One region of the Sphingomonas sp. Xoc002 genome, then DNA from elsewhere that is predicted to be linked to it. Evidence: riboswitches for the same ligand, from Rfam matches in the RefSeq annotation. Region 1 holds a riboswitch; the other holds the start of a gene.
The links. Region 1 has a riboswitch for cobalamin ahead of ACQR50_RS13585 (HoxN/HupN/NixA family nickel/cobalt transporter). Riboswitches for the same ligand answer to the same signal wherever they lie in the genome.

Region 1 (3,398 bases):
CCTAGCAGCGCGATTAGAAGACCCACGCCCGCGAAGAAAGCAAGCAATAGACCAATCGTCGTATCAGACGAAGGTTCACCTGTGTTCCTGTCGTAGACAGGGACGCCGAGGCCATAGTGGGCGATGCCCACAGCCAATGAGAACATGACGAATACGGAGCCGATGAGGATCATTCCCTGCGGAATGCGACGCGCGGGATAGAGGCGGCTCATCGAGGCAGCATGCTGCTATTAGCGAATGTCCGCAAGTGGGCGATAGCGGTCGTCGGCCGACCATCAGACCAACTGGTTATCCGTTCAGGGGCTGACTATGATGAGGTATGGACGTGGTCGGCTTGCTCATGCTTCCTCTCGGAGCGATAATCACCGCAACGTGGGTAATCATCGCTGCTGCACTTGGACGTGAGCCAATGTTTCGCAGCCCGTTCTTGGTCGCCTACGCCCTCGCTATTCTCCTGATGCAGCCGTGGTACATAGGCTCGTGGCAGGACGCAGGCATGGCTCTTGTGATGCTTGTCATGAGCGCCATTCCAATCGCAGCTGGATGTGTTGCTGGTGGAATACCTGCCGCCCTGGTCGTCTCTCTCTTGCGTAAGCTTGCCCAAGCCCGGCGTCGCTGAGTGTCCGCCAGTGGGCGAAAGCCGCCGCCTCTACCGAACCGCCATCCCCGCCGCCGCGATTTGCGACAGCAAATTCGCTCGTACCGCATCCGACACCGGAGGCAATGGCCGCGCCGCCTTGCCGTGGCGCAGGCGTTCGCGGTCCTTTTCGTCCGGCTCGACGACGCGCACCCGCACCGCCGCCTTGCCGACCGCGCGCAGGCCGAGTTGTTCGGCGGCGCCGCGCGACAGGTCGATGATCCGCGACGATCCCGCGAACGGCCCGCGATCATTGACCCGCACGATGATCCGCCGCCCGGTATCCAGCGCCGTCACCTCGACATAGCTGGGCAGGGGCAGGGTGGTATGCGCGGCCGTCGCCCAGCCGGGACGGAAACGTTCGCCGTTGGCGGTGCGCTTGCCCGATTCGCCGCCATACCAGCTGGCATAGCCGAGCATGTCATAAGTCGTGTCCTCGGCGGGGACATAGGTGATGCCCCGCACCGTATAGGGCTTGCCGATCCGCACCGGAAAATCGCTGACCGGCCGGTAATTGCCACCCGAACAGGCCGCGACCAGGCAGGCCGCTGCCGGTGTCCATCGGCGCATCGCTTTCCAAACCACCATGCGCTTCGATTAGGCTGACCGCGCGCCGGGATAAAGCCGTTTGCGCCTCTGTCCGGCGCAGACTATCCCTATGCCGACCGGCAAAGGCTTTCAGCCATGCCGCCGGAATATCGCATCGGTGCCCCTCGGGGCTTCAAACGGGAATATGGTGCAAATCCATAGCTGTCCCTGCAACTGTAAGCGGTGAGCGCGTGATGCCGGTTCCTGCAACAGGGAACAGCCACTGGAGCGATCCGGGAAGGCCGCATTGCCGACGCTTCGACCCGCAAGCCAGGAGACCTGCCGATGCGAGTCGCTCTTGCCGCGATCCAGGGGATGGTCATGGCCAGGATATATTGTATCATGCGAGCGACGCCATAGGGCAAACCTGAATCGGAACCCGGCCCGGCGTGCGCCCGTCGAAGGTGGGGGACGACCGCGACAGCGGAAGGTCGGCCTGAGTCGCAACGGCGCCGTTAAGGCATGATCCGCCCATGTCCGAAGTTTCCGCCCGACCATCGTTGAAGCGTCGCGTCACCCTGTTGATGAGCGCGCTGATCGTCGTGAATATCGCCGTCTGGGGTTGGGCGCTCAGCGTCTTTGCGGGCAACAGCCTGATGCTGGGCACGGCTTTGCTCGCCTACAGCCTGGGGCTGCGCCATGCGGTCGATGCCGATCACATCGCCGCCATCGACAATGTCACGCGCAAGCTGATGCAGGACGGCCAGCGGCCGATCGCGGTCGGCCTGTGGTTCGCGCTCGGCCATTCCGCCATCGTCCTGATCGCCGCGACCACCGTGGCGCTGGCCGCCAGCACCCTGTCCGACTTCGAGGCGTTCGGCCAGAGCGGCGGGACCATCGCCACCATCGTCTCGGCGAGTTTCCTGTTCGCCATCGCGATCATGAACCTGATCATCCTGCGCGATGTCTGGACCCGTTTCCGCCGGGTCGCACGCGGCGAGCCGATGGCGGCGGCCGATGCCGACATGATGTTTTCGGGGCAGGGGCCTTTGTCGCGTCTGTTCCGGCCGCTCTTCCGGCTGATCCGGCGCAGCTGGCACATGGCGCCGCTGGGGTTCCTGTTCGGGCTGGGCTTCGACACCGCGACAGAGGTGGCGATCCTGGGCCTGTCGGGTTCGCACGCGGCGGACGGCGTGTCGCTGGCGACGATCCTGGTATTCCCGGTGCTGTTCGCGGTCGGCATGGCGTTGATCGACACCGCCGACGGGCTGGTGATGCTGGGCGCCTATGAGTGGGCGTTCGTCCATCCGCTGCGTAAGCTCTACTACAACATGACGATCACTCTGGTGTCTGCACTGGTTGCGCTGGTGATCGGCGGCATCCAGGCGACCGCCTTGCTCGCCGAGCGGTTCGGCTGGACGGCGGGGCCGTTCCGCTATGCGGGCGCGCTGGCCGAGCATTTCAACGTGCTGGGTTTCGCCATCGTCGGGCTGTTCGTGGTCTGCTGGGGCGCGAGCTTCCTCCTTTATCGCTGGCGCGGGTTCGCGGCGATGGAGGCGCGAATTGCCAAGCCCGGCGCGGCGGGATAAATGCCGCTGATCGGAGGGTGATAAGCCGTCCGAAGATCGCGCCGGTGCCCGCAAGGGCTTCAAACGGGAATGGGGTGCAAATCCCCGGCTGTCCCTGCAACTGTAAGCGGTGAGCGAGCGATGCTGGTGCCCATTCGAGGCACGGCCACTGGAGCGATCCGGGAAGGCGCATCCCTTCGCTTTGACCCGCGAGCCAGGAGACCTGCCGGCGTCATGGTCGCTCTTGCCTGGACCCAGGGGGTGGTTGGGGCACGGTTCTCCGTCGGGGAGCGACGAAGCCATGCGGCCGGGGCCGCATCGGTCGCCGGTTCAGCGGGGTGGACGCATGTCGCGCGCCCGTCCGTCACCGCTCCGGCGATCGGCCCCGTGTCCGCGCTCGCTCGTCCGGCGCGTCGGAGAATTACCATGCGTGACCTTTCCAAGGTCCCCGTCACCATCGTTACCGGCTTTCTGGGCGCGGGCAAGACCACGCTTATCAGCCATCTGATCCGCAACGCCGGCGGCCGTCGCCTGGCGGTGGTGGTCAACGAATTCGGCACGTTGGGCGTCGACGGCGACATCCTCCAGTCCTGCGCGATCCCCGATTGCCCGGCGGAGAATATCGTCGAGCTGGCAAACGGCTGCATCTGCTGCACCGTCGCCGA
Region 2 (3,398 bases), 1.0 Mb from region 1:
GACATCGACCGCCAGATGCGGCGTCAGCGCATAGGACAAGGTCGTGTCCACCGTCGCATAGCCGGGGATGCGGAACGCCTCGCCATTGTCCGAAAAGCGACGCCCGACATAACGCAGCCCGGCGCGCGCCTGTAGCTTGGCCGTGGCATCCCAGCGCAGCCAGAGATTGGCCAGCGCCTCGGGCACGTTCGGCGGGGTGCGGCCGCTATAATCCACGCCGCCGGAGCGGAAATCGTCGAACCGCGCATCGAGCAGCGTGCCGTTTGCATCGATCCCGAAGCCCTGCGGCAGATCGAGCGTCACCGCCGCCTCGACGCCCTGCGACGATCGTTGCCCGACCTGCTCGACGGGGCTCGCCAGCGTGCGCTGGGCGAGCAACCCGGTCTTGACGATGCGATAGGCCGTCAGCGTGGCGGTGCCATGTCCGCTCGCGAACAGCCATTTGGCCCCCGCCTCGACCTGGTTCCCGCGCGCGTTGCTATACTGCACCTGCCCGGTCGACACGGTGGTCAGCGTGCCCAGCGGATCGACGCCCGTGGCATATTGCGCATAGAGCGACAGGGTCGGCACCGGTTGATAGACCAGCCCCGCGCGCCACGTCGCGTTGCGGAACGTCTTTTCCAGCACGAAGCGATCCGGCGTGGCGACGGTCCAGCGACGGACATTGTCCACCTCGTAACGGACGCCGCCGACCACCGACCATTTCGGGCCGAGCGTTACCCGATCCTCGGCAAACACCGCCAGTGCGGTGGTGCGGGTGCGATAGCGTGGGGCGATTCCCTGCGTATCGAGGAAATGACCGGGATCGAAGGCGAAGGGATCGACCGCATCGATCTGCTCGACCGAGCCGAAGTCGTTCTCATGGGTGAAGCGGACCAGATTGGCGTCCACCCCGACGACCAGCGCGTTGGCGATGCCCGGCGCGAGTCCCGTGCGCCACGTCACGCTGGCCTGATCGCCCCATTGGGTCAGGTCGTGACGGATGCCGTAATTGCTGCTCCGCCGGATCGTGGCCGGAATACCCGTCGATCCGTCCGCGCACGCGCCGCTCGCACCGACCCAGCAATAATTCTCCAGATTGCGCCAGAAACGGTCGCTGGTCAGGACATAGGCGATGTTGGACAGGCTGACCGCGCTGCTGGGACTCCAGTCGACCCGGATCGAGGCGCGGTCGTCGCGGTACCGCATCCGCCCGTCGCCGACATTATAGTTGCGATCCCGCCCCCGAAGGTCGAGCCGCCCGTCGATCAGCGGGGTGCCGAAATAGGGCATGGGCCGCTGGTCGCCATGATCGCCGCGCACCGTCACCGCCAGTGTCGCGGACGGCGACCAGCGCAACGTCCCCGACAGCGCGACGCTGTCCGACTGCCCCCGATCGACATAGCCGTCGGACCGGCGATAGCTGGCATCCACGCGGTAACCCAGTGTCGGTGTCAGCGGCCCGCCCAGCCCGGCGGCGGCGCGGAAACTGTCCTGCCCGCCAAAACCGATCTCGGCCTGGCCATGGGTCTGCGCGGTGGGCGCGCGCATTACGACATTGACCGCGCCGCCCAGCGCGCCCTGCCCGTAGAGGACCGAGGCAGGGCCGCCCAGCACATCGATCCGCTCGACCATCCAGGGATCGGTCGGGAAGGTGATCGTCCCCGCCGCCGGGAACAGCCGCACGCCGTCGACCAGTTGCAGCACCGATCCCTGCCCCGAAAAGCCGCGCGCGGCCAAGGCCGTGCCGCCATTGCCCGGATTGGCGACGCTCGACAGGCCGGGCGCGCGCGTCTCCGCCTCGACGATCGACACATCGCCGCGGGCGCGGATCGTCCCGCCGTCGAGCGATGCGATGCTGGCGGGCGTCTCCATCGGCGTCAGGCCCAGGCGACTGCCGGTGGCATTGGGTGTGTCGAGCGCCTGTTTCTCCCGCGTGCCGATCACCAGCACGGTGGCGTCGCCCCCCTGTTCCTCCGCCTTTTGCGCGCTTGCCTGCGTCGCCCCCAGCAGAAGCGCCGCGCCACCCCACAGGACCATAGGAACCTGTCCGAATCTGTTACGATATATCATTTCAAAGCCCATAGCGTCTTGTCGCGAACAAGCCGAGGCCTTGCCGCCCGATTTCGGGCAGCCGGGTGACCTGCGTGCGGCACGCCGTTTTCCGCATTCCACAGGGCCACCCATGCGCCTCCGCCACTTATGGCGTCGCTCGTCGGAACAGACCTAGCCTCGACCATCCCCTGGACCGGGCATGAGCGACCTGACGCCGGCAGGTCTCCTGGCTCACGGGTCGTCGCGGACGGATGCGCCTTCCCAGGTTGCCCCAGTGGCTGGATCGCCCATGGCCGATCCGTGCATCGCCGCTCACCGCTTACAGTTGCAGGGACAGCCGCGGATTTGGGGAGCCAAGCCCCCTCACCGTGTTCCCTTTTAATCTCCCTTGTCGGGAGAACCGGCGCGATCATATCGCCGGATCATTCCGGCCTCGTATCGCTACGCGGCGGCGACGGAGGGCGTCAAGCGGGATGAGGTCGCGGCGTCGTTGCGCTATGGCGGCGGCATGGCACGCAGGAACCGTTATCTGATCGCGACGATGCCCGATGGCTATGTGAAGACGATAGGCCCGACATCGCAGCCCTTCACCCATTATTGGCGGATCGTCGCCGATCTGGGCGGGGGCAGGACCGAAGTGTTCTGGGGCCATGCCAAGTCGCGCAAGGCGGCGGTGGCGAACGATGCCGCCATGGCGGAAGCGGTGCGGCAGCGCGGCTGGGTCGGGTATCGGTTCGAGGTCGTCGAACTGGTCGAGGCGGATGTGCCGCCTGAAACCATGAAGAAATCCTCCCCTGGCAGGGGAGGTGGCAGGGCGAAGCCCTGACGGAGGGGTGTCGCCCTCTCGATAGCGGGACACCCCTCCGACGCGCTGTGCGCGCCACCGCCCCTTTCAGGGGAGGAATATAATAAGGGCAGGGACGCATCGCCCCTGCCCTTCCCGTTACTTCTTCGGCTTGTCCTGGCCCGAGGCGTCGGACACGGCCGCACCGGCCGAACGCAGGTCGCGGCCTGCGCCGTTCACGGTGTTGCAGGCCGACAGGGTCAGGACGGCGAACAGGGTAGCACCCAGAGCGATCTTCTTGGTCATGACGATCTCCTCGAAAAAAGGGGGGTGCGGCGGGCCCGATACGCTGGCCCGCCGCGGGTACTCAGCGCAGACGACGGCGGCTGGCCGCCGTTGCGCCAAAGGCGGAGGCACCGGCGCCGACCAGCAGCGCGAGCACCAGGAGGAACGAGGTCTTGGCACCGGCGCCGGCGGCGGCATCGGCGGCCTGCTTGGCCTTGGCGACGGCTTCGTTCTTGGTCTGGACGAATTCGGCCTTGGCCTGATTCACCTGGGCCTGGGCCTGGTCGCGGCCGAT

Region 2: linked by a shared signal. The riboswitch ahead of ACQR50_RS00815 (TonB-dependent receptor) and the one ahead of ACQR50_RS13585 (HoxN/HupN/NixA family nickel/cobalt transporter) in region 1 are both predicted to bind cobalamin.

Annotation. Positions count from the first base shown of each region.
Region 1 covers NZ_CP191175.1:2,980,018-2,983,415, reverse strand. The annotation lists gene ACQR50_RS13595 (hypothetical protein) at 1-212, opposite strand, end outside; gene ACQR50_RS13590 (septal ring lytic transglycosylase RlpA family protein) at 650-1,225, opposite strand; cobalamin riboswitch at 1,325-1,526, shown strand; gene ACQR50_RS13585 (HoxN/HupN/NixA family nickel/cobalt transporter) at 1,699-2,754, shown strand; cobalamin riboswitch at 2,780-2,978, shown strand; gene cobW (cobalamin biosynthesis protein CobW) at 3,160-3,398, shown strand, end outside.
Region 2 covers NZ_CP191175.1:157,859-161,256, reverse strand. The annotation lists gene ACQR50_RS00815 (TonB-dependent receptor) at 1-2,019, opposite strand, end outside; cobalamin riboswitch at 2,234-2,454, opposite strand; gene ACQR50_RS00810 (hypothetical protein) at 2,543-2,860, shown strand; gene ACQR50_RS00805 (entericidin A/B family lipoprotein) at 2,978-3,124, opposite strand; gene ACQR50_RS00800 (hypothetical protein) at 3,186-3,398, opposite strand, start outside.